Gemmobacter sp. 24YEA27: one gene and its partner. The protein of the gene in region 1 interacts with the protein of each later gene in a pairwise test. Links are inferred from orthologs where the notes say so. Each region holds a gene or a part of one and is shown on either strand. Other genes may lie near its edges. The genes, in order: dnaA and QNO18_RS14930.

Region 1 (3,214 bases):
AACCACCGGCGCAACCGCCTGAATTCGGTTCACCGTCCCGGCGTATCGGGGAATTTGAGGGCGCGATCCGCAGGGATCGCGCCCTTTTCCGTTCCCGGTTTTGTGCCCTGTCTCCCGGCCCGAAGCCAGGCCGGCACCAATCCAGCGCAGGCGCGGCGCGAAGCCCTCTTCATGCCACGTTAATAAAGCGATTCCCCAGGCGCCGTATGGGGGGTCAATCCCGCGCGGGAAAAATATCCACACTGTCGGATTTCGGGCGGGATTTTGCTGCTGACATGGCCTCTGACAGCCAGAGAACGTAGCGCTTCTGCCGCCTCTTCAGGATTCGCCCCGACGGACTCTGTGTCAAGCGAGTTGTTCAGTTGCAGAGCGCGCTCGCGGCTTGTTACCTTTGCCAGGCGATTCACTTCGTCCTGGGGGACAGGGAAATGTCGCAAACCTGATATCACAACCGACACTTTGGGCTGCCAGCCAACAAGATCGGGGATTTCGGTTTGTGTTCAACCGGATAGAGCCAAAACTCTGGCTTTTGTCTGGTGCCCGGCCGGTGCAGCAGGTCTGCCCGGCATGTCTTATGTTTTGCCCTGCGGCGGAGGATGACCCTCTGACCTTCGCAGCCTTTCCGGCGCGGTGGTCAAAAGGTCGGGTCTCGCGAATTCGACCGTGCCGCATCGGGCGGAACGGTGAGTTGATTGGGCAGGTCTGGTTAGAATGACGAATGAAACTTGGGGGCAGATCCGCGAAGGTCTCATCAGCCGGGTCGGACGAAATAATTATACAACCTGGATCGAACCCCTGCGGCTGTCACAGCTGGAGGGCGGTGTAGCGCTGTTCGAGGTCCCCACTCCGTTTTTCGGAGACTGGGTGCAACGCAACTATGGCGACCATATCCGCAATCAGCTGCTGACCTCTGGCGCTCTGGTTGAGCGGCTTGAATTCCTCGTCGGCACTGAAGCCCCGCGCCCTGCCGCGACCGCGTCTGCCGAGCGTGCGGCGAGCGCCAGACCGGCTGTCACAGCCCCTGCTGCACCACAGACCCGCAGCCGTGCGCCCCAGGACGATGATCTGCCGGGTGCCCCGCTGGATGGTCGCTTCACCTTTGAAAGTTTCGTGGTCGGCAAGCCGAACGAGCTTGCCCATGCCGCCGCGCGCCGCGTGGCCGAAGGCGGACCGGTCACCTTCAATCCGCTTTTTCTTTATGGCGGCGTTGGTCTCGGCAAAACCCACCTGATGCATGCCATCGCGCATGAGCTGCGCGAGCAGAAGCCCGATCTGAAGGTGCTCTATCTTTCGGCCGAGCAGTTCATGTATCGCTTCATCCAGGCGCTGCGCGACAAACAGGTGATGGATTTCAAATCGCTGTTCCGCTCGGTGGATGTGCTGATGGTGGATGATGTGCAATTCATCGCCGGCAAGGATTCCACCCAGGAGGAGTTCTTCCATACGTTCAACGCGCTGGTAGATCAGAATAAGCAGATCATCATCTCGGCCGACCGCGCGCCTGGCGAGATCAAAGATCTGGAAGACCGGATCAAATCACGGCTGCAATGCGGCCTGGTGGTTGACCTGCATCCGACCGATTACGAACTGCGCCTCGGTATTCTGCAGCAGAAAGCCGAATTCTACCGTGGCCAATATGGCGGGCTCGCGATCAGCCATGGCGTGCTGGAGTTCCTCGCGCATCGTATCACGACCAATGTTCGGGTGCTGGAAGGCGCGCTGACCCGACTTTACGCCTTCGCCTCGCTGGTTGGGCGTGAAATCACCCTGGAACTGGCGCAGGACTGTCTCGCCGACATTCTGCGCGCCTCGGATCGCAAACTGTCGATCGAGGAGATCCAGCGCAAGGTCGCCGAGCACTATAATATCAGGCTCTCGGATATGATCGGGCCAAAGCGCCTGCGCACCATCGCGCGACCTCGTCAGGTGGCAATGTATCTGTCAAAACAGCTGACTTCGCGCTCTTTGCCGGAAATTGGCCGCCGTTTCGGCGGACGTGACCATACAACAATCATGCATGGCGTGCGGAAGATCGAGGAACTGGCGGCGCTCGACAGCCAGCTTGCTGATGACATCCAGTTGCTCAAGCGGCTGTTGCAGGGCTGACCGCCCGATTTCTTGCAAGAAATCGGCCCGGAGTTTTTAAAAACTCCGGGTTGCGCCAGATGGATACGGCTCGGTCTTGACGAGACTGGCAAAGCTTCGCAAAGTCGGGCAAAACAGGCAACCGGGCTTCCCGGCTCGCTTCGTGCGCCCTGAATGCGGGCAAGAGGATTTGGACGAATGAAACTCTCGATCGAACGCGCATCGCTTCTTAAGGCGCTGGCTCAGGCTCAATCCGTTGTCGAGCGGCGTAATACGATCCCGATCCTTGCCAATGTGCTGATCGAGGCTGAAGGCGCCCAGGTGTCCTTCCGCGCGACCGATCTGGATATCGAGGTGGTCGACCGGACCGATGCAATGGTCGAACGCGCCGGAGCAACCACGGTCTCGGCGGTCATGCTGCATGAGATCGTGCGGAAACTGCCGGATGGCGCGCTGGTCAACCTGTCAGAGGATGGCGCCTCGGGGCGGCTGACCATCACGGCAGGGCGCTCGACTTTCAGCCTGGCGACGCTGCCGAAAGAAGATTTCCCGGTGATGGCGTCATCGGAATACAGCACGAATTTTTCGGCCCCAGCCACCGATCTGCGCCGGCTGTTCGACAAGGCGAAATTCGCGATTTCGACCGAAGAGACACGCTATTATCTGAACGGCGTTTATCTGCATGTCTCGACCGGCGATGATGGCCCGGTCTTGCGCGCGGTAGCGACCGATGGTCACCGCCTTGCACGGATCGATGCGCCGCTGCCGGCGGGCGCCGAAGAGATGGCAGGCGTGATCGTGCCGCGCAAAACCGTCAACGAGCTGCGCAAGCTGCTTGATGATGATGAGGCGAAAATCGCGGTTTCGGTTTCCGAGACCAAGATCCGCTTCGCGACCCCGGCAATCACGCTGACCTCGAAAGTGATCGACGGCACTTTCCCGGATTATACCCGCGTGATCCCGCAGCATAACACCCGCCGGCTTGAGGTCGACGCCAGCGAGTTCGCCAAAGCGGTTGACCGGGTGGCGACCGTGTCGTCAGAGCGCTCGCGCGCGGTGAAGCTGTCGCTTGACGAGGATCGGCTGGTGCTTTCGGTCAATGCGCCGGACAGCGGTGCAGCTGAGGAAG
Region 2 (3,250 bases), 2.3 Mb from region 1 along the record:
ATATCGATTGCCGCAAGCTGATCTCCTATCCGCGCATCCGCTCGATGCTGATGGATTTCATGGCGGTGACCGTGATGCGCGAGGCCGGGTTCGAGGCCTTCGACAATATCGCAGGCGGCGAGACGGCGGGTATCCCCTTCGCGGCACTGGTGGCCGAGCGGCTCGCCTTGCCGATGACCTATGTGCGCAAGAAGCCGAAAGGCTATGGCCGCAATGCCCGGATTGAAGGCACCATGACCGAGGGGCAGCGCGTGCTGCTGGTCGAAGATCTGACCACCGATGGCGGCTCGAAACTCAGTTTTGTCGATGCAATCCGCGAGACAGGTGCCACCTGTAACCATACGACCGTGATCTTCTATTACGGCATTTTCAAAGAGACCGAGGCGCGGCTGGCCGAACATGGCGTAAGCCTGTCCTGGCTCTGCACCTGGTGGGATATGCTGGCCGAGGCGAAAGCTCAGGGCTCCTTCGACCAGGAAACGCTGGAGGGTGTCGAAGACTTCCTCAACGACCCGCGTGGCTGGCAGGCGGCCCGCGCGAAGTAGAGCGGGAAACCGCCGGGCTGGCCGGGAACCCGGATAATCTTTCGGTATTCCGCCCCCTCGGCCCCGCCGAGGCCCGCATACGAATCGCGAAACCCGTCTTTCCTCCAGACAGGATACGCAAGATATGGTATGCTCAGGCTCAGATACCCCAGGCCACTCTGCCAGAGCCGGCTTATCCTGTCACTTTTCCACAGACCTGTGCAGCGGTTGCTCTGACGCGCCCTGACAGGCTAAAGCTGATCCCTTAATGGGGCGCAGGTGATCATGAACGAAGTCGCGAAAATCCGCAGCGATCTGCCGGCGCCGGCCGTGACCGAGGCGCTGCCGCAGAATATCGAGGCCGAGCAGCAGCTGCTCGGCGCGATCCTCGTCAATAATGACATCTATGACCGCATCGCCAGTGTGGTGAAGACCGAGCATTTCTACGACCCGGTGCATCGCCGGATCTTTGATATCGCCGCCTCGCGGATCCAGAGGAATGCGTTGGCCTCTCCGGTGACCCTGAAGGCGTTTCTCGAAGAGGATGAGGGGCTGAAAGAGCTCGGCGGCGCCGCCTATCTGGTGCGTCTGGCGGGGGCTGCGATCTCGGCTTTTGCCGCCCGCGACTATGCGCAGATGATCTATGATCTGGCGGTGCGGCGTGAGCTGATCCAGCTGGGCAAAGACATCGCCGACCGCGCCGGCAAGGTCGATATCGACTCCGAGCCGCGCGCCCAGATCACCGAGGCCGAACAGAGGCTTTACAAACTGGGCGAGCAGGGCGTGGCCGAGCGCGGCTTTCAGAGCTTCCTCAAGGCCGCAACCGATGCGGTCAATGTGGCGAATGCCGCCTATCAGCGTGGCGGCGGTCTGGCAGGGATTTCGACCGGGCTGGTCGATCTCGACAAGAAGATGGGCGGGCTGCATGAGAGCGACCTGATCATCCTCGCCGGGCGCCCCTCGATGGGAAAAACCTCGCTTGCGACCAATATCGCCTTCAACGTGGCCAAGGCCTATAAGCGCGGCCGCAAGCCCGACGGGCATGAGGGGGCGGTCGAGGGCGGTGTGGTCGGCTTCTTCTCGCTCGAGATGTCGGCCGAGCAGTTGGCGGCGCGGATCCTCTCCGAGGCCTCCGAGGTGCCGTCGGAACAGATCCGGCGCGGCGATATGACCGAGCCCGAGTTCCGCCGCTTTGTCGATGCCGCGAAATCGCTGGAAAGCTGCCCGCTCTACATCGACGACACGCCGGCTTTGCCGATCAGCCAGGTCGCAGCGCGGGCGCGGCGGCTGAAGCGGACGCATGGGCTGGATGTGCTGATGATCGACTACCTGCAGCTTCTGAAGGGCTCGTCGAAAAGCTCAGAGGCGAACCGGGTGCAGGAGGTCTCCGAAATCACGCAAGGCCTGAAAGCCATCGCCAAAGAACTGAACGTGCCGGTGATCGCGCTGTCACAGCTGTCTCGCCAGGTGGAGAGCCGGGAAGACAAGCGGCCGCAGCTCTCTGATCTGCGCGAATCCGGCTCGATCGAGCAGGACGCGGATGTGGTGATGTTCGTCTATCGTGAGGAATATTACAAAGAACGCGAAAAGCCCGGCGATCATGAGCTGGAGAAAATGGCGGCCTGGCAGCAGATCATGGAACAATGCCATGGCAAGGCAGAAGTCATCCTCGGCAAGCAGCGCCACGGGCCGATCGGTTCGGTGGAACTGTCCTTTGAGGGCCGTTTCACCCGCTTTGGCAACCTCGCCCGACCCTGGGATGGCGGCGCCGGCCCGGATGGGGGCTTTTGATGGCTGAGGGCGCAGAGGGGGCTCTGCCCCCTCACCCCCGGGATATTTAAGGACAGATGAAAGACAATGCCGATTTCATCTGTCCTTAAATATCCCCGCCGGAGGCTCCCTGCCTGACCAGAGGCGCCGCGATTTCCCCCTTGACCCCAGATTTCCAGATGCCAGGAAGTTATCCTCATGGCCACATCGTCCCTCACCGTTGATCTCGACGCCATCGCCGCCAACTGGCGCGCGCTGGACCGTCTTTCCGCGCCCGAAGTGCAGACCGCTGCGGTGGTCAAAGCCGATGCTTACGGTCTGGGCGCCGGCAAGGTGGCGCGGGCTTTGGCCTGGGCCGGGGCGCGGCGCTTTTTTGTCGCAGCCGCCGAAGAAGGCGCGGCGGTGCGTCAGGCGCTTGGGCCCGGGCCGCAGATCAACATCCTTTCGGGCCATATGGCCGGCGACACTGAGATGCTCAATGATCTTGAGCTGACACCGATGCTCAACAGCCTTGAGCAGATCACCCGCCATCTGGAGGCGCTGCCGGGCCATCCGTTCGGGGTCCAGCTCGACAGCGGGATGAACCGGCTCGGCGTTGAGCCGGTGGAATGGCAGGCGGTGGCGCCGATCATCATCGAGGCCGGCCCGGCGATGCTGATGAGCCATCTCGCCTGTGCCGATGAGCCGGACCATCCCATGAACCAGGCGCAGCTGGAAGCCTTCCATGAGATGACCGATGGCACCGGCCTGCCGCGCAGCTTTGCCGCCACGGGGGGCATCCTGCTGGGGCCGAAATATCATTTCGACCTGACCCGCGCCGGGATCGGGCTTTATGGCGGGCGGCCGTTCGAAATGGCCGAGCGCGTTGTCACCCTGTCTTTGCCGGTGATCCAGACCCGCGATGTAATGCCCGGCGAAGCGGTTGGCTATGCCGCGTCATGGGAGCCGGAAGTGCC

What was found.
Region 2: the proteins of dnaA (region 1) and QNO18_RS14930 interact in binary tests that used the Escherichia coli proteins (3 or more experiments, as listed by UniProt). The link is inferred for Gemmobacter sp. 24YEA27 from one-to-one orthologs.

The regions. Positions count from the first base shown.
Region 1 is NZ_JASJPW010000001.1:642,833-646,046, forward strand. What follows is about bases 12-2,908. They hold dnaA (chromosomal replication initiator protein DnaA), read left to right. Parts: upstream 12-711; coding sequence 712-2,106; downstream 2,107-2,908. Other genes in these bases: rpsT (30S ribosomal protein S20), read left to right, coding at 12-22; dnaN (DNA polymerase III subunit beta), read left to right, coding at 2,284-2,908. Also shown: more of rpsT, read left to right, coding at 1-11; more of dnaN, read left to right, coding at 2,909-3,214. UniProt on the Escherichia coli protein: Plays an essential in the initiation and regulation of chromosomal replication. Binds in an ATP-dependent fashion to the origin of replication (oriC) to initiate formation of the DNA replication initiation complex once per cell cycle.
Region 2 is NZ_JASJPW010000001.1:2,990,323-2,993,572, forward strand. What follows is about bases 130-3,062. They hold QNO18_RS14930 (replicative DNA helicase), read left to right. Parts: upstream 130-809; coding sequence 810-2,315; downstream 2,316-3,062. Other genes in these bases: QNO18_RS14925 (orotate phosphoribosyltransferase), read left to right, coding at 130-545; alr (alanine racemase), read left to right, coding at 2,493-3,062. In the rest of the region: more of QNO18_RS14925, read left to right, coding at 1-129; more of alr, read left to right, coding at 3,063-3,250. UniProt on the Escherichia coli protein: The main replicative DNA helicase, it participates in initiation and elongation during chromosome replication. Travels ahead of the DNA replisome, separating dsDNA into templates for DNA synthesis.